Regions from separate parts of the Streptomyces sp. NPDC058307 genome, predicted to be linked through region 3. Evidence: riboswitches for the same ligand, from Rfam matches in the RefSeq annotation. Region 3 holds a riboswitch; each other region holds the start of a gene.
What was found. A riboswitch is a leader RNA that binds a small molecule or an ion and turns the genes downstream of it on or off. The one in region 3 is predicted to bind cyclic di-AMP.

Region 1 (7,513 bases), on a different contig from region 3:
AAGGGACTCGACGGCCCCACTGTGATCCGGCCCGGCCCCGCGGCCGGGGCCGCCGGCTGGGGCATCCGCGTCGGGGGTGCGCAACACTTCCAGCAGTCGGCGCAGTTCGTCCAGGGCCTCACGGCCGGTCGCGCTGATGACGCCGAGGGTGCGGTCGACGACCGTGGGATCGGTGTGCCGCATCAGCCGGCCGCCCTCGGCGTTCAGCACCATCACGCTGACACTGTGCGCGAGGACGTCGTGGATCTCGCGGGCGATGCGCGCCCGCTCCTCGGTGACGGCGACCCGGGCCAGGGCGAGGCGCTCCGACTCGGCGAGCGCGGCCCTGCGTTCGAACTCGGCGATATAGGCGCGCCGGGCACGGACGAACTCGCCGAACAGCCAGGCCCCGGCCAACAGGAGTCCCACCGCGAGCGGGGTGAGCAAGGCACCGCGGGCACCCGGCCCCCCGTAGTCCCGCTGCCAGGCGGGAACCCACAGCGCTACGCAGCCGGCGGCGCAGAGCACCGTCGCCGCAGCAGCACGGCGCAGGCCGCGTACCGTGAGGGTGGCCACGACCGCGGCCAGGGCGACGGCGCCGCGTCCCGGTTCCTGTCCCCACACCTGTCCGAGATACTGGGCCCAGAACGCGGCCGTCACCACGGCCGCGACCAGGACCGGTCGGCGGCGGCGCCACAGCAGGGGCAGCACCAGGGCGGCGTACACGACCATCTGTACCCAGACCGGTCGCCAGCCCGGCTGCGGGCGGATCACCGGGGGCACGGCCACCAGCACAATCAGCAGCACGTCCGTCAGCCACGGATGTGCGCGCCGCAGACGAGGCAGGGTCTCCATCAGCCGTTGCACGGCCTCACGCTACGGCCGGGCCCCGCTCCCCGGCATCGTCCTGGCGGGCGTCACCAGGTCCTCCCCCAGTCGTACGGACACCAGCCCGGGATACGACGTCCGGCCACCCGGCGCTCTTCCAGCATGGCCGCCATGTCCATCACCACCGAGTTCCTCAGACGGCCCCTCATGACCGGTGCCGTAGCCGCCAGTTCACGGCGGCTGGCGTACACGATGACCGAGGGCATAGGCCTGGAGCGGGCCCGGCTCGTTGCCGAACTCGGCCCGGGGACCGGGGTGTTCACCGACGCGATCCTCGCCCGGCTCGCCCCCGACGCACGGCTCGTCGCAGTCGAGCTCAACGAGGTGCTCGCCGCCCGGTTGTCGGCCACCCGGCGTGACAGCCGGCTGACCGTGGTCCAGGGCTCGGCCGCCGGGCTGGCCGCCGTGGTGGGCGAACCGGTCGACGCGGTGGTCTCCGGGCTGCCGTGGACGGTCATGCCGCAGGACCGGCGCGGACACATCCTGGACGCCGTGAGCGAAGTCCTCGCGCCCGGTGGCCGGTTCACCACCTTCGCCTATCTGCACGCGGCCTGGACCCCGCCCGCCCGCCAGTTCACCGCCGAACTGGCCTGCCGCTTCGACCGGCTGGAGCGCTCGAAGGCGGTGTGGGCGAACCTCCCGCCCGCCTTCGTACACCGGGCCAGCCGGAGGCTGTGACCACGAGCAGGTGGCCCTCGGCCCAATAGCGGGAAGCAAGCCGAGGGCCCTCGGGACGGCGGTGCGTCCGTCCTGCCCGGCTCAACGCTCCGGGCGCGGGTCAGGTCACTGAGGCGTCAACCGGCCGCGTCACCGTCTTGATCAGCGGCAGGCAGGCACCGCGCGGTGCAGCGGCCCCAGATCTCCATACAGGGCGGCGTGGAAGGCGGCGGTGAGTTCACGGGCCCGCCCTTCGCTGGGCACGCCGTGCAGCATGAAGTACACCGGGCCCGCAAAAGCATCCGATCCTGCCTCCCGCGCGCGGACCAGGCGGACGATGGCGGCCCGCATGGCGAGGTTCACGCTGTCCTGGACGATGTGGGCGGGGCCGGCGCTCAGCGCATCCGCCTTGACCGTCCACCGCTCGCCCTCGCGTTCGATACCCACGTACACGGCACGCTGCGCCTTGGCCGCCCGGTATGCGGCGTCGAACCTGTCGGTGGCATCCGGGATCAGATGGCCGGGGCAGGGGACGGGCACCCGTTGCATAACAGGCATCGTGCCAGGAATCAGCCTGATTCGCCGCAAGCCCCCCAGAGTACGGACGACGGGCCCTCCGGCGCTCGGAAGCTTGCAGACGGTCACTCACGGCTGCCGGTGACCTGGAGCGCGGTGGTCCAGTTGCCTACGCGCCGCCTCGGATCACCTCACGGTTCTGCTCGGCTTTGAGGGCGACGCGGGCTGCCTGAACACACCAGACGATCGTGAGGGAAACCTGCTTCACGATCAGCTTAAACACGGCCTGACCTGCGGTGATTTGTGGATCACTTCAATGCGCCCCATCATCACGTCACGTACGTCCTGTACATTTTTTACGGACAGCCTGCCGCGAGGAGGGGTACGCCATGATCCGACCCACCGCCCGTCACGTCCTGCCCGAGTTCCATGAGCGCACGAGCTTCGGGCACACGACGACGGATCCGTACTCGAAGCTGCTGGAGGAACGGATCGTCTTCCTCGGGACGCAGATCGACGACACCTCGGCGAACGATCTGATGGCGCAGTTCATGTACCTCGAGTACCAGGCCCCCGACCGGGACATCTCGCTGTACATCAACTCCCCCGGCGGCTCGTTCAGCGCGATGTCGGCGATCTACGACACGATGCAGTACGTCAGTTGCGACGTGGAGACGACCTGCCTCGGACAGGCCGGCTCCTCCGCCGCGGTGCTGCTGGCGGCGGGCACCCCCGGCAAGCGGTCCGTCCTGCCGGGCGCCCGGGTGGTGATCCACCAGCCCGCGCTGAGCGAGCCGGTGCAGGGACAGGCGAACGATCTGGCCATCCAGGCCGAGGAGTTGATCCGGGTGCGGGCCCGCCTGGAGGAGATGCTGGTCCGGCACACCGGACGCAGCCCCGAACAGGTGAGCGCGGACATCGAGCGCGACAGGATCCTGGACGCCCGGGGCGCCGTGGAGTACGGCCTGGCGGACGCGATCGTCCCGAGCCGCAGGTCCTCCCACCCCGCACCGGGCGCGAGGTGATCGCCCGATGGTCCCGGACCTTCCACCGCTGCCCGCACTCACGCGCGCCGAGGGCGAGCTGATCGACCGTTATCTCGACGTGGTCGACCTGCTGGGCCGGATCAACCCGGCCCGGCGCGAGGACACCTACGGCGGCCTGCGCGCCGCGCAGGCGCTGGTGAGCAGGGCGACCGAGCTGCGCGACGCGCTGGTGCTGATGCACGGCCGGGGTGAGCGCGAACTGCACGCCGAGACGCTGGCGCGGGCGCTGCGGGTCCTGGACGGCGAGCGGCGTACGGCCCGGGTCACCGTCCCTCCCGAGCCCGACAGTTGATGAGGCGTCCGGACCTGAGTCGAAACGGACCAAACGACGTACCCCCTATTGGAGGAGGCACGGCTCCCTTTTTGCGAGCGTCGAACTTGCGCAACGCGCCTGGTTCGCTACCGGAACGAGGCCCTTCTGTGCTGGTCCGGGGGTCTCCTGACCCCTCGACACCCCTTCCTTCGGGGTCCTTCGAAGGGGTGTCCACCCAAACGGGTGAGTGGTGAGTAACACCACAAATCATCGGTTCCGTTGGGCTTTTCGCACTTTCTTGCGCCAAGATCCCTGTCTGACGACAAGCCCCCGCCGCAGTGGCGGGGCGATCCGGGCGGACGCCGAGTCCTGCCGCCGCCCGGATGACCGGTCGACAGAAGTGGATCGGCAGGAGTGGAGGACCCAAGCACGACGGGTCGCCGGAACGGTCACACCATGACCGGGCCGAGCATCCCTTGGGGTGAAGCCGCGTCAGCGGCCGGGCAACTTCGCCAGCCCGAATCCGACAGGTCATCCTTCACAGGCGGCTGACGAAGGGTTGCGCATGACTGCGCTCAATCGTGTCCCGTCGCTGATGGTCCGGGCCGGTACGGCCTCGGCCTTCGCCATCGCCGCCGTGGGCGGCTCCGTCGTGGTCCCGGGCCTCGCGCCCGACGCCGCGGCAGCGACACCTGCGACGAAGGCACTCAAGGTAGCGGCCTCCAAGAAGGGCTCGCCGTACAAGTACGGCGCCACCGGGCCCCGCCGCTTCGACTGCTCAGGGCTCACGCTGTACTCGTTCAAGAAGGCGGGCAAGAAGCTCCCGCGCACGGCGGCCCAGCAGTACAACAAGACCCGCCACATCGGCGTGCGCAGCCGCAAGGCCGGCGACCTGGTGTTCTTCCACTCGGGTTCGAACGTGTACCACGTCGGCATCTACGCCGGGAAGGGAAAGATCTGGCACGCCCCGAAGACCGGGGACGTGGTGCGACTGCAGAAGATCTGGACGAAGAGCGTCTGGTACGGCCGGGTCAAGTGACGCCCCCGAGGGGGCGGCGGCGACCTGACCTCCCGTCGCCCTCTCGGGCCTCCCGTGACACGGGCTCAGGTGGTTACCCGTGCCGCATGGCCGACCACAGCCGGTGCACCGCCCGCAGCGAGACCCGTTGGAGTGCGCCGGCCGCAACTTCGGCGAACTGCTCCAGGAACTGCGCGTCACCCAGACCGGGGTGCAGATCCTCTTCGCCTTTCTGCTGACCCTGGCCTTCACCCGGCGCTTCCCGTCGCCCGACACCTTCCAGCGCGCCCCGTACGTCACCACGCTGCTGTTCGCGGTGCTCGCGGCGGCCCTCTTCACCGCGCCCGCCGCCCTGCACCGCTCGCTCTTCCAACGCGGCGCCAAGGCCCGCATCGTGCCGGTCTCCTCCCGGCTCGCGACGGTCGGCATGGGGGTTCTGGTGTTCGCGTTCACCGGATCGGTGCTGCTCGTGGTGGACGTGACGACGGGCCGGGCGGGCGGAGTGGCCGCGGGCGCGGCGACCCTGATGGTGTGTGTGGGCCTGTGGGGCACGCTTCCCCGACTGGTCCGGCGGGCGGGCCTCGCCGAGGAGCGCGAGGCGGCACCGGCGCGCCCGGCACCCCGGCCGGCGGAGCACGAGGTGATCAGGCCGCGCGCGGCGGCCCGCCCGGGAGCATCACCCCGAGAGCCGTCACCGCGCCTGCGGCGACCCCGACGACGGCTCGGCCGCCCCAGCGTGCGACAGAGCGCGGCCGGTCTGACACGCGTGCCCGCGGCACCCGCGTCCGCGACCGGTCGGTCACGGCTCCTGCTGGCCGGCGGCGGTGACCGGCTCCGCAGGTACGGTCCAGGGCAGTTCGATGGAGACGGTCTTGCCGCCTTCCCGGGTGGGCCTGACGCTCAGTCTGCCGCCGTACTCCGCGGCGAGCCAGCGGATGATCACCATCCCCCGCCCGTTGTCCTGCTGGACCGCGGCCGGCAGCCGCTTGGGGAAGCGGGGGTGGCTGTCGGTGACCCCGATGCGCAGGTGTTCGTCACGCTCCAGCTCGATGTCCACCGTGAAGGTGGGTGACTGCCCGAAGGTGTGCTGTACGGCGTTGGTGGTGAGTTCGGAGACGATGAGCCGGACGGTCTCGGCGGCGTCGGTGGTCGGCGGCAGCCCCCACTCCGCCAGTGTGGTCAGGACATAGGTGCGGGCCGCGGAGACCGAGGCGGGTTCGCTCGGCAGAGTGACGGATGCTTCCAGGTGGTCTGCCATGGCGACGTCGTCCCTTTCCCACGGGACCGGAGTCCGACACGGTGCGGATGGTTCGAGTACGGTCCCGGACTGGTGGTTCATCGTCAGAGTGCCATCACCGAGGCCGTGACGGGTGCCGATCCACCAAGATGTGCATATATCTGTCGCTCGAAGCGGTGAACTCCGCGACGCGAGACCGTATGCGGGCGGCTCGCACGGAGTAAGGAGTAGCGCCATGCAGCACGGCCCCGCGGTGCGTCGGCGAAAACTGGGCGCCGAACTGCGTGCGCTGCGCGCGAGTGCGGGGCTCACCAGCGGTGAGGCCGCCCGGCTCGTGGGCTGGCACCAGTCGAAGGTGAGCCGCATCGAGACCGGTGCCAGCGGCGTGAAGCCGGCCGATGTGCGGTTACTTCTCGACGCCTACCGCGTGGGGGACGCGAATCTGCGGGAGCTGCTGATGGTATTGGCGGGCTCCGACGAGACCGGCGGCCGGCACCACTGGTGGCACGCGTACCGGGGTGTCCTGCCGCCGACGTACCGGGACTTCATCAGTCTGGAGGCCCAGGCGAGCGCGATGCGCACGCTGGAGACCTCGGTCGTGCCCGGGCTGCTGCAGACGCCCGAGTACGCCCGCGCGGTGACCCGGGCCGCGGTGGATGGCCTCGACGACGAACGTCTCGACGCACTGGTCAAGGTGCGGCTGGCCCGGCAGGACATCCTTCGCGCGCAGCCGCCTCTGGAGTTGAGCGCCGTCCTGGACGAGGCGGTGCTGCGGCGGGAGGTCGGCGGTCCCGAGGTGATGGCCCGGCAGCTGAGGAGGCTCCTGGAGGCGGCGCGGTTGCCTCAAGTGCGGCTGCAGGTACTGCCGTTCACTGCCGGGGCGCATGTGGGTATCACGGGGCCTTTCGTAATCTTCTCATTCCCGCGCACTTCTGATCTGGATGTAGTTGTTCTCGACCACTTGACGAGTAGCCTCTATCTCGAGCGGAAAGAAGACCTCCAGGCCTACACCGAGGCCTTCAACACCCTTCAGTCCCACGCCCTTTCGCCCGAGGACTCGTTGGATTACCTCGCCGCGATGGGTGACGGCGCGTAAGGAGGCACCATGTCTGCACTGCCTCGGAACGTATCCACCACTACGGAACTGCCCGAAGTGCGCTGGCTGCGCAGCAGCTACAGCACCGGGGCGAACAACTGCGTCGAGACGGCGAGGCCGTCGGCCGGGCCCTGTGCCGGGCTGCTCGCCGTACGCGACTCCAAGAATCCGGACGGACCCGCGCTGCTCTTCTCCCCCGAGAGCTGGGCGGGCTTCACAGCCGCGTTCTGACCGTCAGACCATCAGGAGCACGGCCGTGTCACGCCGACTCATGGTCGTGTTTCGCCGATCACACGCACAGCGCGTTCGATCTGCTCCTCGGAGAGGTCCGCGCGGGCGGTCAGCCTGAGCCGTGAGATGCCGTCGGGCACGGAAGGGGGCCGGAAACAGCCCACGAAGAGCCCGGCGGCACGGCAGTTCGCCGCCCACTGCACGGCCTCCTCCGGGGAGGGCGCGCGCACCGAGACCACCGCGGCGTCCGGACGTACCGCTTCCAGACCCGCGGCGGTCAGGCGTGCGTGCAGTCCGGTCGCCACCTCGCGCGCGCGTGCGGCCCGCTCGGGCTCACGGCCGAGCAGCCGCAGGGCCGCGAGGGCGGCTCCCGCCGACGCGGGGGCCAGACCGGTGTCGAAGATGAACGTCCGTGCCGTGTTGACCAGGTGTTCGACGACCCGTGCGGGGCCGAGGACGGCACCGCCCTGGCTGCCGAGCGACTTGGACAGCGTGACCGTGACGACCACGTCGTCGGCGCCCGCGAGTCCCGCCGCCTGCGGGGCGCCGCGGCCGCCGGCGCCGAGCACACCCAGACCGTGGGCGTCGTCGA
Region 2 (7,513 bases), on a different contig from region 3:
CGGCGGCGCACCACTTCGAAGCGGTGGTCGAGATAGACCTCGAGGAGCTCCTTGAGGCCCAGGGTGAGGGGCTGACCGTCCACCAGCGCGACGTTATTGACGCCGAAGGACTCCTCCATCGGCGTCAGCTTGTAGAGCTGCTCAAGGACCGCCTCCGGCACGAAGCCGTTCTTGATCTCGATGACCAGACGCAGGCCGTGCGCGCGGTCGGTGAGGTCCTTGACGTCGGCGATGCCCTGCAGCTTCTTCGAGCCGACCAGGTCCTTGATCTTGGCGATCACCTTCTCCGGGCCGACCGTGAAGGGCAGCTCGGTGACGACCAGGCCCTTGCGGCGGGCCGTCACCGTCTCCACCGACACCGTCGCGCGGATCTTGAAGGTGCCGCGGCCCGTCTCGTAGGCGTCCCGGATGCCGGAGAGACCGACGATCCGGCCGCCGGTGGGCAGGTCGGGGCCCGGGACGTGCTTCATCAGGGCGTCCAGATCCGCGTTCGGGTAGCGGATCAGGTGGCGGGCGGCCGCGATGACCTCGGAAAGGTTGTGCGGCGCCATGTTGGTGGCCATGCCGACCGCGATGCCCGAGGCGCCGTTCACCAGGAGGTTGGGGAAGGCGGCGGGCAGCGCGCCCGGCTCCTGCTCCTGGCCGTCGTAGTTGGGCGAGAAGTCGACGGTGTCCTCGTCGATGGACTCCGTCATCAGGCTCGCGGCCTCGGCCGCGCGGCACTCGGTGTACCGCATGGCGGCCGGCGGGTCGTCGTTGCCCAGCGAGCCGAAGTTTCCGTGGCCGTCGATCAGCGGCACGCTCATCGAGAAGGGCTGTGCCATGCGCACGAGGGCGTCGTAGATCGACGCGTCGCCGTGCGGGTGCAACTTGCCCATGACCTCGCCGACCACGCGGGCGCACTTCACATAACCGCGGTCGGGGCGCAGGCCCATCTCGTTCATCTGGTAGACGATGCGCCGGTGCACCGGCTTGAGGCCGTCGCGGGCGTCGGGGAGCGCGCGGGAGTAGATGACCGAGTACGCGTACTCGAGGTACGAGCCCTTCATCTCGTCCACGACGTCGATGTCGAGGATCCGCTCCTCGTACGAGTCGTCGGGCGGCGGGGTCTTCGTGCTGCGGCGGGCCATCGCTGCCGGCTCCTCTTTTCTGGTCGCTCGCCTACGGGTCGCTCACGTCGGCCCTTTGGCTCACTCTTGCTGAAGCGTGAACGGGTCTGCGCGGACCATTGTGGACCGCGGCACTGACAGTCCGGGCCGGGGCCCGGCAGGGCCGCCCGGCCCGGCAACGGCACAGCGCCTCCGTCACGGTTGCCCGCAGGCTACGCGATCCGCTGTGGGCGTACGCGCTCCGGGAACTTCGCCGGGGGTCCGCACGCTTGCATACAGTGGCAGGACCGGCAGGAAAACCGCGGTTTCCACGACCGCGAACGCGATCGAAGGGACGTACATGCCCATGGGTCACACGGCCACAGACCAGGCAGGCACCGGGGGCCTGACAGCGACCGAGCACCGCCTGGCCAACGGCCTGCGCGTGGTGCTCTCCGAGGACCACTTGACCCCGGTCGCGGCGGTGTGCCTCTGGTACGACGTCGGTTCGCGCCACGAGGTCAAGGGACGTACCGGCCTGGCTCACCTTTTCGAGCACTTGATGTTCCAGGGTTCCGGACAGGTCAAGGGCAACGGGCACTTCGAGCTTGTCCAGGGCGCGGGCGGCTCGCTCAACGGCACCACCAGCTTCGAGCGCACCAACTACTTCGAGACCATGCCGACGCACCAGCTGGAGCTCGCCCTCTGGCTGGAGGCCGACCGCATGGGCTCGCTGCTGGCCGCCCTCGACGACGAGTCGATGGAGAACCAGCGCGACGTCGTCAAGAACGAGCGCAGGCAGCGCTACGACAACGTCCCCTATGGCACCGCGTTCGAGAAGCTGACCGCGCTCGCGTACCCGGAGGGCCACCCCTACCACCACACCCCGATCGGGTCGATGGCAGACCTGGACGCGGCCACGCTTGAGGACGCGCGCGCGTTCTTCCGCACGTACTACGCGCCCAACAACGCCGTCCTGTCGGTCGTCGGCGACATCGACCCGGAGCAGACGCTCGCCTGGGTCGAGAAGTACTTCGGCTCGATCCCCTCGCACGACGGCAAGCCCGCGCCCCGCGACGGCTCCCTGCCCGAGGTCATCGGCGAGCAGCTGCGCGAGGTCGTCGAGGAGGAGGTCCCCGCGCGCGCGTTGATGGCCGCCTACCGGCTCCCGCACGACGGCACCCGTGAGGCGGACGCGGCCGACCTGGCCCTCACCGTCCTCGGCGGCGGAGAGTCCTCCCGCCTCTACAACCGGCTGGTACGGCGCGACCGTACGGCCGTCGCGGCCGGCTTCGGCCTGCTGCGCCTGGCCGGTGCGCCCTCCCTGGGCTGGCTCGACGTGAAGACCTCTGGTGATGTCGAGGTGCCGGTCATCGAGGCCGCCATCGACGAGGAGCTCGCCCGGTTCGCCGCCGAGGGCCCCACGGCCGAGGAAATGGAGCGCGCCCAGGCCCAGTTGGAGCGCGAGTGGCTGGACCGGCTCGGCACCGTCGCGGGCCGTGCCGACGAACTGTGCCGTTTCGCCGTCCTGTTCGGCGACCCCCAGCTCGCCCTGACCGCCGTACAGCGGGTCCTGGAGGTGAGCGCCGAGGAGGTGCAGGAGGTCGCCAAGGCCAAGCTGCGCCCCGACAACCGCGCGGTGCTCGTCTACGAGCCCACCGCCCCGGCCGAGATCGCCCAGAGCGCCGAGGACGCCGACGCCCCGGACTCCGCGGCCACCGTGGAAGCGACCGACGAGAACGAGGAGGCGGCCAAGTGACCGAGCTCGCCGCGATGGAATTCCACCCGCAGCCGCAGGCGGGCGAGCCCAAGGTCTGGGCCTTCCCCGCCCCCGAGCGCGGGAAGCTCGACAACGGCCTCACCCTCCTGCGCTGCCACCGCCCCGGCCAGCAGGTCGTCGCCGTCGAGGTGCTCCTGGACGCGCCCCTGGACGCCGAGCCGGCCGGCCTGGACGGTGTCGCCACGATCATGGCGCGCGCGTTCTCCGAAGGCACCGACAAGCACTCCGCCGAGGAGTTCGCCGCCGAGCTGGAGCGCTGCGGCGCCACCCTCGACGCGCACGCCGACCACCCGGGCGTCCGCCTCAGCCTCGAAGTGCCGGCCTCCCGCCTCGCGAAGGCGCTCGGTCTGCTGGCCGACGCGCTCAGGGCGCCCGCGTTCGCGGACAGCGAGGTCGAGCGGCTCGTCCGCAACCGCCTGGACGAGATCCCGCACGAGCTGGCCAACCCGTCCCGGCGCGCCGCCAAGGAACTCTCCAGGGAGCTGTTCCCGGCGGACTCGCGCATGTCGCGCCCGCGCCAGGGCACCGAGGAGACCGTCGAGAACATCGACTCCGCGGCCGTACGCGGCTTCTACGAGAAGCACGTGCGGCCCGCCACCGCGACCGCCGTGGTCGTCGGCGACCTCACCGGCATCGACCTGGACGCGCTGCTCGCCGACACCCTCGGCTCCTGGACGGGGTCCACGGGCCGGCCGCGCCCCGTGCCGCCGGTGACCGCCGACGACACCGGCCGCGTCGTCATCGTGGACCGCCCCGGCGCCGTCCAGACGCAACTGCTGATCGGCCGTATCGGCGCCGACCGGCACGCACGCGTGTGGCCCGCGCAGGTGCTCGGCACCTACTGCCTCGGCGGCACCCTCACCTCCCGCCTGGACCGCGTCCTGCGCGAGGAGAAGGGCTACACCTACGGCGTACGGTCGTTCGGGCAGGTCCTCAGGTCCGCCCCGGACGGCTCGGGCGCCGCGATGCTCGCCATCAGCGGCTCGGTCGACACCCCGAACACCGGTCCCGCCCTGGACGACCTGTGGAAGGTGCTGCGCACGCTGGCCGAGGGCGGTCTCACCGACGCCGAGCGCGATGTCGCCGTACAGAACCTCGTCGGAGTGGCACCGCTCAAGTACGAGACGGCCGCGGCCGTCGCGAGCACGCTGGCCGACCAGGTCGAGCAGCACCTGCCCGACGACTACCAGGCGACCCTGTACCAGCAGCTCGCCGCGACCGGCACCGTCGAGGCCACCGCGGCCGTCGTGAACGCCTTCCCGGTGGACCGGCTGGTGACGATCCTGGTCGGCGACGCGGCCGCCATCAAGGAGCCCGTCGAGGCGCTCGGCATCGGCGAAGTCAAGGTCGTGACGGCCGAGTAGAGGAGCTGGACGTCAGGAGCCCTGGTGACGCAACAGCCACCAGGGCTCCTGGATGTCCGAATTGGGCAGGAGGTTGCCTGTCTGCCCTGTGGGATGCGCTACAAACCCCGTGATCGGTTTGGGGATTGAAAGTGGCCCCGCTTAGCGTCCTCTGGGCTGTCCGTCAGGCACTGCGCCGCGCCCGCGGCACCGGACAGTCATCGCCGAGTCCCCGCATGGCGTAAGTCAGGGGAGCCGGGGACCCATCACAAGTCCCTGGGGTGAATCGGACGCCCGCGCACCGCGAGGGGGTCCGTAGGAGACCTTCCTGCTCCGAACCCGTCAGCTAACCCGGTAGGCGAGAAGGAAGGAAAGGACCAGCCACCACATGGCGTTCACCTGCGCCACCGGGAAGCACCGTCGTCCCGGCCGTATGAAGCGCACCACCGCCCGCGCGGCGGGTGTCGCGGCCCTCGCCACCACCGGCGTCATCGGCACCATCGCAGCCCCGGCGTTCGCCGCCGACAACTCCGTGGAGCAGACCGGCCTCATGCCCGTCGTCAGCGTCGGGGAGTCCCTCGCCGACCAGCTCGACGCCCAGGCCGAGGCGCAGGCGCAGGCCGCCGCGCAGAAGAAGGCGGCGGCGGAGGCCAAGCGCAAGGCCGAGGCGCGCGCCAAGGAGATACGCGAGGCCAAGGAGCGCGCCGCCCGCGAGGCCGAGCGCAAGCGCCTCAACCGCTTCGTCGCCCCGATCTCCGGCTCCTACGTGTCCACCGGCTACAAGACCGGCGGCTCCCTGTGGTCCTCCGGCAGCCACACCGGCATCGACTTCCACGCCGCCAGCGGCACCTCGGTCCACGCGGTCGGCCGCGGCACCGTCGTGGAGACCGGCTGGGGCGGGTCGTACGGCAACCAGATCGTGATCAGGATGGCCGACGGCACGTACACCCAGTACGGCCACCTGTCGTCCATCGGCGTCTCGGTCGGCCAGTCGGTCACTCCCGGCCAGCAGATCGGCCTCTCCGGCGCGACCGGCAACGTCACCGGCCCGCACCTGCACTTCGAGGCGCGCACCACTCCCGAGTACGGCTCGGACATCGACCCCGTCGCCTACCTGCGCTCCCACGGGGTCAACGTCTGACGCCCACCGCGCGACCGCCACGAGGCCCCGGCTCCCGAGCCGGGGTTTTCGTCGTTTCCGGGGCCCCGTTGTCCAAAAAATATCCCCGGATTCCCGTCCGCCGTCGGAAATTCCCGCTCATTGCAATAGAGTCACTGAACACACGTCAATCGGCGACGTTTCACGGGGATTAAGACGGAGGTCGGACATGCGTATTCCGGCGCACTCGGTATGCACGGCGATCCGCGACGACATCGTCGCCGGAGTCCACGAGCGCGGGAGCCGGCTCACCGAGGAACTGCTCGCCCGCCGCTACGGCGTCTCCCGGGTCCCGGTCCGCGAAGCCCTGCGCACACTGGAGGCCGAGGGCTTCGTGGTGACGCGGCGCCACGCGGGCGCGTGTGTGGCAGAACCGACCGAGCAGGAGGGCGCCGACCTCCTGGAGATGCGCATGCTCCTCGAACCGCTCGGTGCCTCCCGGGCCGCCCAGCGGCGCACCGAGGCCCATCTGAAGGTGCTGCGCGGCCTGGTCAGGCTGGGGCAGGAGCGGGCCAGGCGCGGCAACAGCGACGATCTGCGCTCCCTGGGGGGCTGGTTCCACGAGACGCTCGCGCAGGCCTCCGGCAGCCCCGCGCTGACCTCGATGCTGACCCAGCTGCGCCACAAGATCGCCTGGATGTACGTCGTGGACGCGCCCGCCAACCCCGTGGAGTCGTGGGCGGAGCACGGCGCGATCGTGGACGCGGTGGCGCGCGGGGACAGCGAGCGCGCGCGGGCGATCACGACGCTGCACACCGAGCGCTCGGGCGCGGCGCACCGGCTGCGGTTCACCTCCGGGCCGGACCGCACGGACCGTGTGAGGACCTCGCAACATCCTGTAAACGTGACAGGTCTGCGGCATTAACACGGGCGCCGTATACAAAGAGGGAGTAATTCGCGGGGCGCTATTTCCGCTGCCCGCAAAAGGGAAATGCGAAGGGCCCGCCCGGTAATTCGGACGAGCCCCTCGGTGCTTTTCAGGGCACCTTCCCTCAGACGGTCTCGGGAAGCTCCTCGAGCCCCTCGGCGACCAGCTTGGCGAGCCGGTCGAGGGCCGCGTCCGCACCCTCGGCGTCGGAGGCGAGGACGATCTCCTCGCCGCCCTGGGCGCCCAGGCCGAGAACGGCCAGCATGGAGGCCGCGTTGACGGGGTTGCCGTCGGCCTTGGCGATCGTCACCGGGATGCCTGCGGCCGTGGCGGCCCGGACGAAGATGGAAGCGGGGCGGGCGTGAAGGCCCTCGGCCCAGCCGACGTTGACGCGGCGCTCAGCCATGTGATGCTGCCCTTCGGTTCTCAGGGTTGTCTAGACCAGTTTCCCACACGTGAAGCGCTCCCGGACAGGCCTGAAGTCCTGCCGGGGGGAGTGGTCGGACCGCGGCCTCGGCCCGACTTCCGTCCCTGTGTGTCCTCGTGTGTCCTCGCGCGTTCTCCACAGACTGCCTCGCGCCGTTGTCGTACGCGAGCCGTACTCTGGGGCCCATGCAGAGCGCGTCGGACCGGCACGAGTATCCCGCCCACTGGGAGGCCGACGTGGTGCTGCGCGACGGCGGCACCGCGCGTATCCGGCCCATCACCGTCGACGACGCCGATCGCCTGGTCAGCTTCTACGAGCAGGTCTCGGACGAGTCGAAGTACTACCGCTTCTTCGCGCCCTACCCTCGCCTGTCCGCCAAGGACGTCCACCGCTTCACGCACCACGACTTTGTGGACCGGGTGGGACTCGCCGCCACGGTCGGCGGCGAGTTCATCGCCACCGTACGCTACGACCGCATCGGCGCCGACGGTATGCCCGCCACCGCCCCCGCCGACGAGGCCGAGGTCGCCTTCCTGGTCCAGGACGCCCACCAGGGGCGCGGCGTGGCCTCCGCCCTCCTCGAACACATCGGGGCCGTCGCCCGCGAGCGCGGCATCCGGCGCTTCGCCGCCGAGGTGCTGCCCGCCAACGTCAAGATGATCAAGGTGTTCACCGACGCCGGCTACACGCAGAAGCGCAGCTTCGAGGACGGCGTCGTACGCCTGGAGTTCGACCTGGAGCCCACCGACCGCTCGCTCGCCGTGCAGTACGCGCGCGAACAGCGTGCCGAGTCGCGGTCCGTGCAGCGGCTGCTCACCCCCGGCTCCGTCGCCGTGGTGGGCGTCGGA
Region 3 (7,513 bases):
GATCGTGCCCGCGCCGATGAGGATCGCGTCCACGGACGCGCGGACCTCGTCGACGCGGTCGAAGTCGGCCGGGCTGGACAGCAGGAGGCGGTCGGGGCCGGTGTCGTCGAGGTAGCCGTCGAGGGAGACCGCGGCGGAGAGGAGGACGTAGGGGTGGGGCATCGGTGCGGTCCCTCTCGGAAACGGATGACGGGGCTTGGTTCAAGTTTGAAGCAAACCTACACTGGGGGCATGACGACCCGCTGGCTCAGCCCCGACGAGCAGCGAGCCTGGCGTGCGTACATCGCCGCCTCGCTCCTCCTGGAGGACACCATCGACCGGCAGCTCCAGCAGGAGGCCGGCATGCCGCACCTGTACTACTCCATCCTGGCCAACCTCTCCGAGATCCCGGAGCGGCGGCTGCGGATGACCGAGCTCGCCGAGGGGCTGAAGATCACCCGGCCCCGGCTGACGTACGCCGTCGCCCGGCTGGAGAAGGACGGGCTGCTGCGGCGGGAGAGCTGCCAGTGGGACAAGCGGGGCAGCGTCGCGGTCCTCACGGAGGAGGGGATGGCGGTGCTGGAGCGGGCTGCGCCGGGCCATGTGGACACGGTCCGCGCCGCGCTCTTCGACCGGCTCACCCCGGAGCAGGTGGGACAGCTGGAGGAGATCTTCACGAGTGTCACGGAGGGACTCCAGGGTGAGGAGGGTGCCTCCGGGGAGGTCCCGTGGCGCCGACGGTCCGCGCCGCCCTGTTCGTGACAAGCGCCATACAGGCCAGTGACAAGCGCCATAAAAGCGTTGCTTCAAATTTAAAGCATGAGGTAGGGTCTCGATCAGTAGAACTGCTTCAAATCTGAAGCAGGTATGCCTACGGAGCGGAGTACCCGCATGACCGACCTGCCCGCCGCCACCCAGCGCTCCCGCGTCCGCGTCCCGCTGCGCTTCGGGGACGGCTACGGCGTGGACGCCGAACTCGTCACCTTCCACGGCCTGGCCGACGGGCGCGAGCACCTCGCCGTCGTCCTCGGCGACCCCGCCCCCGGCACCACCCCGCTGGTGCGGCTGCACTCGGAGTGCCTCACCGGCGACGTCTTCGGCTCCGCCCGCTGCGACTGCGGCCCGCAGCTGCGCGAGGCGGTCGAGCGCATAGCCGAGCGCGGCGGCGTCCTGCTCTACCTCCGCCAGGAGGGCCGCGGCATCGGCCTCTACAACAAGCTCGACGCCTACGCTCTCCAGGACCAGGGTCTCGACACCTACGCCGCGAACACCGCGCTGGGCCTGCCCGAGGACGCCCGCGACTACACCGCGGCCGCGCAGATGCTCCAGGCCCTGGGGATCTCCGAGCTCGACCTGCTCTCCAACAACCCCGACAAGGCGGGCCAGTTGCGCGACCTCGGCATCGACGTCCGCGACCGGGTCCCCACCGGTGTCTTCACCACCGCCCACAACGTCCGCTACCTGCGCGCGAAGGTCCTGCAGACCCAGCACACGCTGCCGCTGGGGGAGTTGACCGAACTCGGCGTCGGCTGAGCGTCACCTGGGCGTGTGCGCCAGATAGGCCAGCACGGCCAGGACCCGCCGGTGGCCGCTGTCGCTCGGCGGCAGGCCGAGCTTGAGGAAGACGTTGCCGATGTGCTTGCTGACCGCGCGCTCGGTGACCACGAGCGTCTTGGCGATGGTCGTGTTGTCGTGGCCCTCGGCCATCAGCTTCAGCACCTCGCGCTCGCGCGGGGTGAGGGAGTCGAGCGGGGTGTCGCGGCGGCGGGTCAGGAGCTCGGTGACGACCTCGGGGTCCAGCGCGGTACCGCCGGCCACCACCCGCTCCAGCGCGTCGAGGAACTCGTCGACCCGGCCGACCCGGTCCTTGAGGAGGTAGCCGACCCCGCTGGTGCCACCGGCCAGCAGCTCGGCGGCGTACGACTCCTCGACGTACTGCGAGAGCACCAGCACCGGGAGCCCCGGGATCCGCTCCCGCGCCTCCAGGGCGGCCCGCAGTCCCTCGTCGCGGAAGCCGGGCGGCATCCGCACGTCGAGGACGGCCACGTCAGGGCGGTGTTCGAGCAGGGCGGGCAGGATCTCGGGGCCGGTGCCGACGACGGCCACGACCTCGTGCCCGGAGGAGGTCAGAAGCAGCACGAGCCCCTCTCTCAGGAGGGCGTTGTCCTCGGCGATCACCACACGCACGGCAGCTCCACATCGATCACGGTCGGGCCCCCGGCGGGGCTGGTCACTTCGAAGGTCCCGTCGAGCGCGGCGACCCTGCGCCGCATCCCGAGCAGCCCCGAGCCCGCGGACTCGTCGGCGCCGCCCCGGCCCTCGTCCCGCACCCGCACGGTCAGACCCCGCCGGGTCCTGGCCAGCCGGACCTCGGCCCGGTCGGCGCCGCTGTACTTGGCGACGTTGGTGAGCGACTCGGCGACCACGAAGTAGGCCGCGGCCTCCACCGCCGCGGGCGCCCGGGTGCCCTCGTCCAGGCCGCCGTCGTCCACGCCCACGGTGAGCCCGCTGCTCGCGGCGAGCGCCCGTACCGCGCCGACGAGACCCCGGTCGGTGAGGATCGGCGGATGGATCCCGCGCACCACCTGCCGCAGCTCCGTCAACGCCTGTTCGGCCTGGTCCTGGGCGTCGTCCAGCAGTTTGCGGGCGGCGTCCGGGTCACGCTCGTAGGCCCGCTTGGCGAGTCCGATCCGCATCGACAGCGCCACCAGGTTGGCCTGGGCGCCGTCGTGCAGGTCCCGCTCGATGCGGCGCAGCTCGGCCTCGTGCGCGGCGATCGCGTCGGCCCGGGTCTCCCGCAGCTCCTCGACCCGGCGGGCCAGCCTGGCACTCGGGGACGGCATGAGCAGCACGGCCGACCAGCGGGCCTCGGTGTCCGCGAGCCGCACGATCAGCGGCAGGACGACGGGGGCTCGGCGCAGCGCTCCGGCCCACACGCCGTCGACCAGCAGGCCGAGGGGCCACAGCGGGAGGGCGAGGGCGAGGAGGGCGCCGTAGAGGTAGTAGGCGAGCATCCAGCGCAGGTCCCTGAGCGTGCCGGGGTCCCGCACCGAGATGCGCAGCCGTTCGCGCAGGGTGCCGGTCATCGGTGTGTACGCCTCGGGGATCTCCCGGCCCGTCCACAGGGCGGTCAGGTTCCGCTTGGCGCCGGCGATCCGCCGTATCAGCAGCACGGCCTCGGGCAGCAGCCAGCAGCCGACCACGGCGACCGTACCGATGGCGGCGATCAGGAGCACCGTGATGAAGAGGTACATGCCGAAGCACATCGCCGCGGCCACGACGAGATGCACGGTCGCCATCGCCGTCCGCTGCACCGACTTCCACATGCGGCTCACGCTAGACGAACGGGCCCCGGGCGCACGGTGTAGCCCGCTACACCATCGGGGGCCGGGCGAGGATCACTCCCCGCGGCGGTCCTGGCCATCGCCGACTCGACCACCTGCACGACGCCCGGAACAACCCTGGCGCGGAGCACTCCCCGGATGACGTATGCTGGTTACACAACGGCGCGGGGTGGAGCAGCTCGGTAGCTCGCTGGGCTCATAACCCAGAGGTCGCAGGTTCAAATCCTGTCCCCGCTACTCAAGGCTCAGGGCCGGAATCCAGTTCACTGGATTCCGGCCCTGAGTGTTTTTTCCGCTCGTGACGTGATGTGACGCGGGGTGAGCGCGTGACCGCCCTCCGCGTTACAGCTGACATACCGTCAATGTCCGTGTGTGGCTTGAGTGAAGGTCAACTCGCCCGTTTTTAGCCGTTCATGGGCCGTAAGTCCTGCCGGGTTTCGTTAATGATCAAGTGGAACAGCTTGGAATCGGGCCCCCGGGTCTATTAACGTTCGATAACGCAGCGCGGTCGTCCCAGCCGTCACAAGAGACGGCTCCGTGCTCACGCGCCGAATTCCGCAAGGGAACCGGGGAACCACCAACTTGGGGTGAATCGCTCGTACTCCGCCGTGGCAGCACGGTCGGTATACGCGCGTAGGAGACCTTCCTGCTCCGAACCCGTCAGCTAACCCGGTAGGCGAGAAGGAAGGAAAGGAGCGCGCCCACGTGGCGTCCAACCCGCCTGCCCCCGAGGCGCCGTACGTCCCGAGCGACACCCTCGTATACGGCGGCTACCGTGCCGACGACGAGGCCCCGCTCGGCGAGTGGAACCCCACCGCGGACTCCCTCGCCCCCGTACGAGGCCGGCATCGCGTCGCCAAGCAGCGTGGCGGAGGGTTCGCCCGTAGCTCCACCGTTCTGGGCGTCGGTGTCATAGCCGCCGTCAGCGCCGGCGGGATGGCCAGCGCCAACACCGGCAAGCCGCCGGTCTCCATCTCGCTGCCGGACCTGCCCAACGTGGGCTCGCTCATCTCGGACGACTCCGCCCCCGCCGCGGACGACACGAGCGCCTTCAGCAGTGTCGGCGCCACCACCGCCGACACCGTCAAGGGCACCTCGGGCGCCGGTGAGGCGCTGCGCTCGCGCATCCTGGCCCAGGCCGAGGTGCAGCAGGGCCAGCTCGACACCAAGGCCGCCCAGGCCATCGCGGACGCCGCCGAGAAGGAGGCCGACGCGGCCGCCGCCAAGGCGGAGAAGGAGGCCCAGGAGAAGGCCACCGCCGCGAAGAAGAAGGCGGAGGAGGCGGCCGCGAAGAAGGCCGAGGCCGCGCGCCTGGCCGAGCTCGCCAAGCAGTACACGCTGCCGACCTCGTCGTACACCATCACGGGCACCTTCGGTCAGGCCGGCTCCCTGTGGGCCTCCGGCTACCACACGGGCCTCGACTTCGCCGCCCCCACGGGCACGCTCATCAAGGCGATCCACGGCGGCACCGTCACCCAGGCCGGCTGGGCCGGTTCCTACGGCTACCGCACGATCCTCACCCTCGACGACGGCACCGAGCTGTGGTTCTGCCACCAGTCCTCGATCAACGTCAGCGTCGGCCAGAAGGTCGGCACCGGTGACGTCATCGGACGCGTGGGCGCCACGGGCAACGTGACCGGCGCGCACCTGCACCTGGAGGTCCACCCGGGCGGCTCGGCCAACGGGATCGACCCGATGACGTGGCTGCGCGGCAAGGGGCTCACTCCCTGAGGCGCCCCTCGGGGTTCCCGGAGGTTCCCGCCGGTGCGCCGGAGTAGCTGCTTCCGCTTGTTTACGAGGACTTTGCGGCCATAGCGGAAGACCGGCGCCCGGCGCGGGCGTTGACGTATGGCATGACTTCTCTTCGCAAGCTCGGCTCCTCCGACCTCGAGGTCTTCCCGCTCACCCTCGGTGGCAACGTCTTCGGCTGGACCGCTGACGAGGCCACCTCCTTCGACGTGCTCGACGCGTACACCGCGGCCGGCGGCAACTTCATCGACACGGCCGACGTCTACTCGGCGTGGGTCGAGGGAAACTCCGGCGGCGAGTCCGAGACCGTCATCGGCAAGTGGCTGGCGGCCCGCGGCAACCGCGACGACGTCGTCATCGCCACGAAGGTCAGCCAGCACCCCGACTTCCCGGGCCTGTCCGGGGCGAACATCAAGGCCGCCGCCGACGCCTCCCTGAAGCGCCTGGGCACCGACCACATCGACCTGTACTACACCCACGTCGACAAGACCGAGGTGCCGGTCGAGGAGATCATCGGCGCGCTGGACGACCTGGTGAGGGCGGGCAAGGTGCGGGCGATCGGCGCCTCCAACATCTCCGCCGCGCGCCTCGCGGAGTCCCTCGCCTTCTCCGACCGCGAGGGCCTCGCGCGCTATGTCGCCCTCCAGCCCCACTACAACCTGGTCTCGCGCGACACGTACGAGGGTGAACTCGAGGCCGTCGCCGCCCGGGAGGGCCTCGCCGCCGTCCCGTACTACGCCCTCGCCTCCGGGTTCCTCACCGGCAAGTACCGCCCCGGTACGACGGTCGACAGCGCGCGCGCCGCGGGCGCCGGCCAGCACCTGGACACCGAGCGCGGCCGGAAGGTGCTCGCGGCTCTCGACGACATCGCCGAGGCCCACACCGTCCCGGTCGCCACGGTCGCCCTCGCCTGGCTCGCCGCCCGGCCGACGGTCGCGGCGCCGATCGCGTCCGCCCGCACGGTGGAACAGCTGCCGGCGCTGCTGGGCGTGGCGGACCTGACCCTGACGGAGGAGGAGCTTGCGCGCCTGACGGAGGCGTCGGCCTGAGCCTCCGCCGCGCGAGCTACGTGCGGTACGGGTTGTAGGCGGGGTACTGCACCGCCGGGTGGACCGGGTGGACCGGGTGGACCGGGTGGACCGGGTGGACCGGGTGGACCGGGGGCGTCGGCTGGGCGGGGTGCGTCGGCTGGGGCTGGTGAGGGGCGTATCCGTACGCCCCGTACACCGGCCAGGGCGGCGCGGCCACCGGGACCGGCGGTGCCGTCACCCGGGCCGCGTGGTCCAGCGAGGGACGCGCGACGTCCCGCCGCCGCCACAGCTCGTGCAGCAACTCCCGCTCCCGTACGACGAAGTCCGCGCCCGCCCGCCCGAGCCGCCCCCGGCGCCGCAGGAAGGCAAGCGACGTCGCGTACGCCTCGTACTGCGAGACCGCCCGCGCCGCGGCCCGCCCGCCGAACTGCCGCCGCGCGTAGTCCCGCGCCAAGAGCCGCGCCCGCATCGAGCCCAGCACATAGGGCTCGGTCGGCGTCAGCCATCCGGCGACGGCGTACGCGGGCAGTTCCTCGCGCACGGTCCTCAGCTCCCGCTGCCGTGTCCAGATGACCAGCCAGGTCAGCAGCGCGAACGCCGGCACCATGAACATCGCGTACACCGCGAAGAAGCCGTACTGCCCGAACGTCGACGAGCCGTTCCACGTCGCGTGCATGGCCATCGCGAGCAGCAGCCCGGACAGCGGGACGAGCACCCGCCGTACGTGCTGGCGTTCCGCGGACAGCGCGGAGATGCCGAAGCCGATGCCGGTCAGGACGGTGAACAGGGGGTGCGCGAACGGCGACATGACGACGCGTACGAAGAAGGTCGCGGCGGTGACGGAGGCGATGCCACTGTCGCCGGTGAGCTGGTCGGTGCCGAAGGCGGTGCCCAGGTAGAGGATGTTCTCGGTGAAGGCGAAGCCGGTGGCGGTGACCCCCGCTATCACCACGCCGTCGACGATCCCGGTGAAGTCCCGTCTGCGGAACAGGAAGACGAGCAGCACGGCGGCGGCCTTGGCCGACTCCTCGACGATCGGTGCTATCACGGTCGCGCCGAGGGTGTCCGCGCCGGACGGGTCGGCGGTCGCCGTCGCTATCCACTTCGTCGCGAAGCTGTTGGCGATGATCGCTATCAGCGCGGCCGCGCAGGCGCCCCAGGCGAAGGCGAACAGCAGATTGCGCCAGGGCCCCGGTTCGACGCGGTCGAGCCAGCGGAACGCGGCTATGAGCAGCGGTACGGGCAGGACGGCGAGCCCCAGGCCGACCAGGAACCCCTCGGTGCCGGTCTGTTGACGGACCAGGGCGAGGATGACGAGCCCGGACAGCGTGAGGAGGGTGATGAGCGCGCCGTAGCGCACCCACTTCCGCTGCCACCAGTGCGCGTGCCGCAGCGCACCGCCACCGGTGG

Region 1: another riboswitch for cyclic di-AMP. It lies ahead of ACFVYN_RS11670 (C40 family peptidase); the one in region 3 lies ahead of ACFVYN_RS39455 (M23 family metallopeptidase).
Region 2: another riboswitch for cyclic di-AMP. It lies ahead of ACFVYN_RS19485 (M23 family metallopeptidase); the one in region 3 lies ahead of ACFVYN_RS39455 (M23 family metallopeptidase).

The regions. Positions count from the first base shown of each region.
Region 1 covers NZ_JBHVYZ010000012.1:64,217-71,729, forward strand. Annotated here, with positions in the region: gene ACFVYN_RS11645 (sensor histidine kinase) at 1-846, opposite strand, end outside; gene ACFVYN_RS11650 (class I SAM-dependent methyltransferase) at 979-1,545, shown strand; gene ACFVYN_RS11655 (hypothetical protein) at 1,687-2,073, opposite strand; gene ACFVYN_RS11660 (ATP-dependent Clp protease proteolytic subunit) at 2,430-3,065, shown strand; gene ACFVYN_RS11665 (hypothetical protein) at 3,073-3,378, shown strand; cyclic di-AMP (ydaO/yuaA leader) riboswitch at 3,690-3,901, shown strand; gene ACFVYN_RS11670 (C40 family peptidase) at 3,905-4,378, shown strand; partial or broken gene ACFVYN_RS11675 (DUF6328 family protein) at 4,569-4,856, shown strand; gene ACFVYN_RS11680 (ATP-binding protein) at 5,157-5,615, opposite strand; gene ACFVYN_RS11685 (helix-turn-helix domain-containing protein) at 5,830-6,690, shown strand; gene ACFVYN_RS11690 (DUF397 domain-containing protein) at 6,700-6,921, shown strand; gene ACFVYN_RS11695 (8-amino-7-oxononanoate synthase) at 6,960-7,513, opposite strand, start outside.
Region 2 covers NZ_JBHVYZ010000025.1:26,090-33,602, reverse strand. Annotated here, with positions in the region: gene ACFVYN_RS19500 (DNA topoisomerase (ATP-hydrolyzing) subunit A) at 1-1,130, opposite strand, end outside; gene ACFVYN_RS19495 (M16 family metallopeptidase) at 1,456-2,847, shown strand; gene ACFVYN_RS19490 (M16 family metallopeptidase) at 2,844-4,232, shown strand; cyclic di-AMP (ydaO/yuaA leader) riboswitch at 4,424-4,587, shown strand; gene ACFVYN_RS19485 (M23 family metallopeptidase) at 4,600-5,352, shown strand; gene ACFVYN_RS19480 (GntR family transcriptional regulator) at 5,540-6,235, shown strand; gene ACFVYN_RS19475 (HPr family phosphocarrier protein) at 6,363-6,644, opposite strand; gene ACFVYN_RS19470 (GNAT family N-acetyltransferase) at 6,851-7,513, shown strand, end outside.
Region 3 covers NZ_JBHVYZ010000105.1:6,951-14,463, reverse strand. Annotated here, with positions in the region: gene ACFVYN_RS39485 (dihydrofolate reductase family protein) at 1-162, opposite strand, end outside; gene ACFVYN_RS39480 (MarR family winged helix-turn-helix transcriptional regulator) at 232-741, shown strand; gene ribA (GTP cyclohydrolase II) at 871-1,512, shown strand; gene ACFVYN_RS39470 (response regulator) at 1,516-2,166, opposite strand; gene ACFVYN_RS39465 (histidine kinase) at 2,154-3,305, opposite strand; tRNA gene ACFVYN_RS39460 (tRNA-Met) at 3,487-3,560, shown strand; cyclic di-AMP (ydaO/yuaA leader) riboswitch at 3,860-4,017, shown strand; gene ACFVYN_RS39455 (M23 family metallopeptidase) at 4,029-5,054, shown strand; gene ACFVYN_RS39450 (aldo/keto reductase) at 5,177-6,121, shown strand; gene ACFVYN_RS39445 (PrsW family intramembrane metalloprotease) at 6,138-7,513, opposite strand, start outside.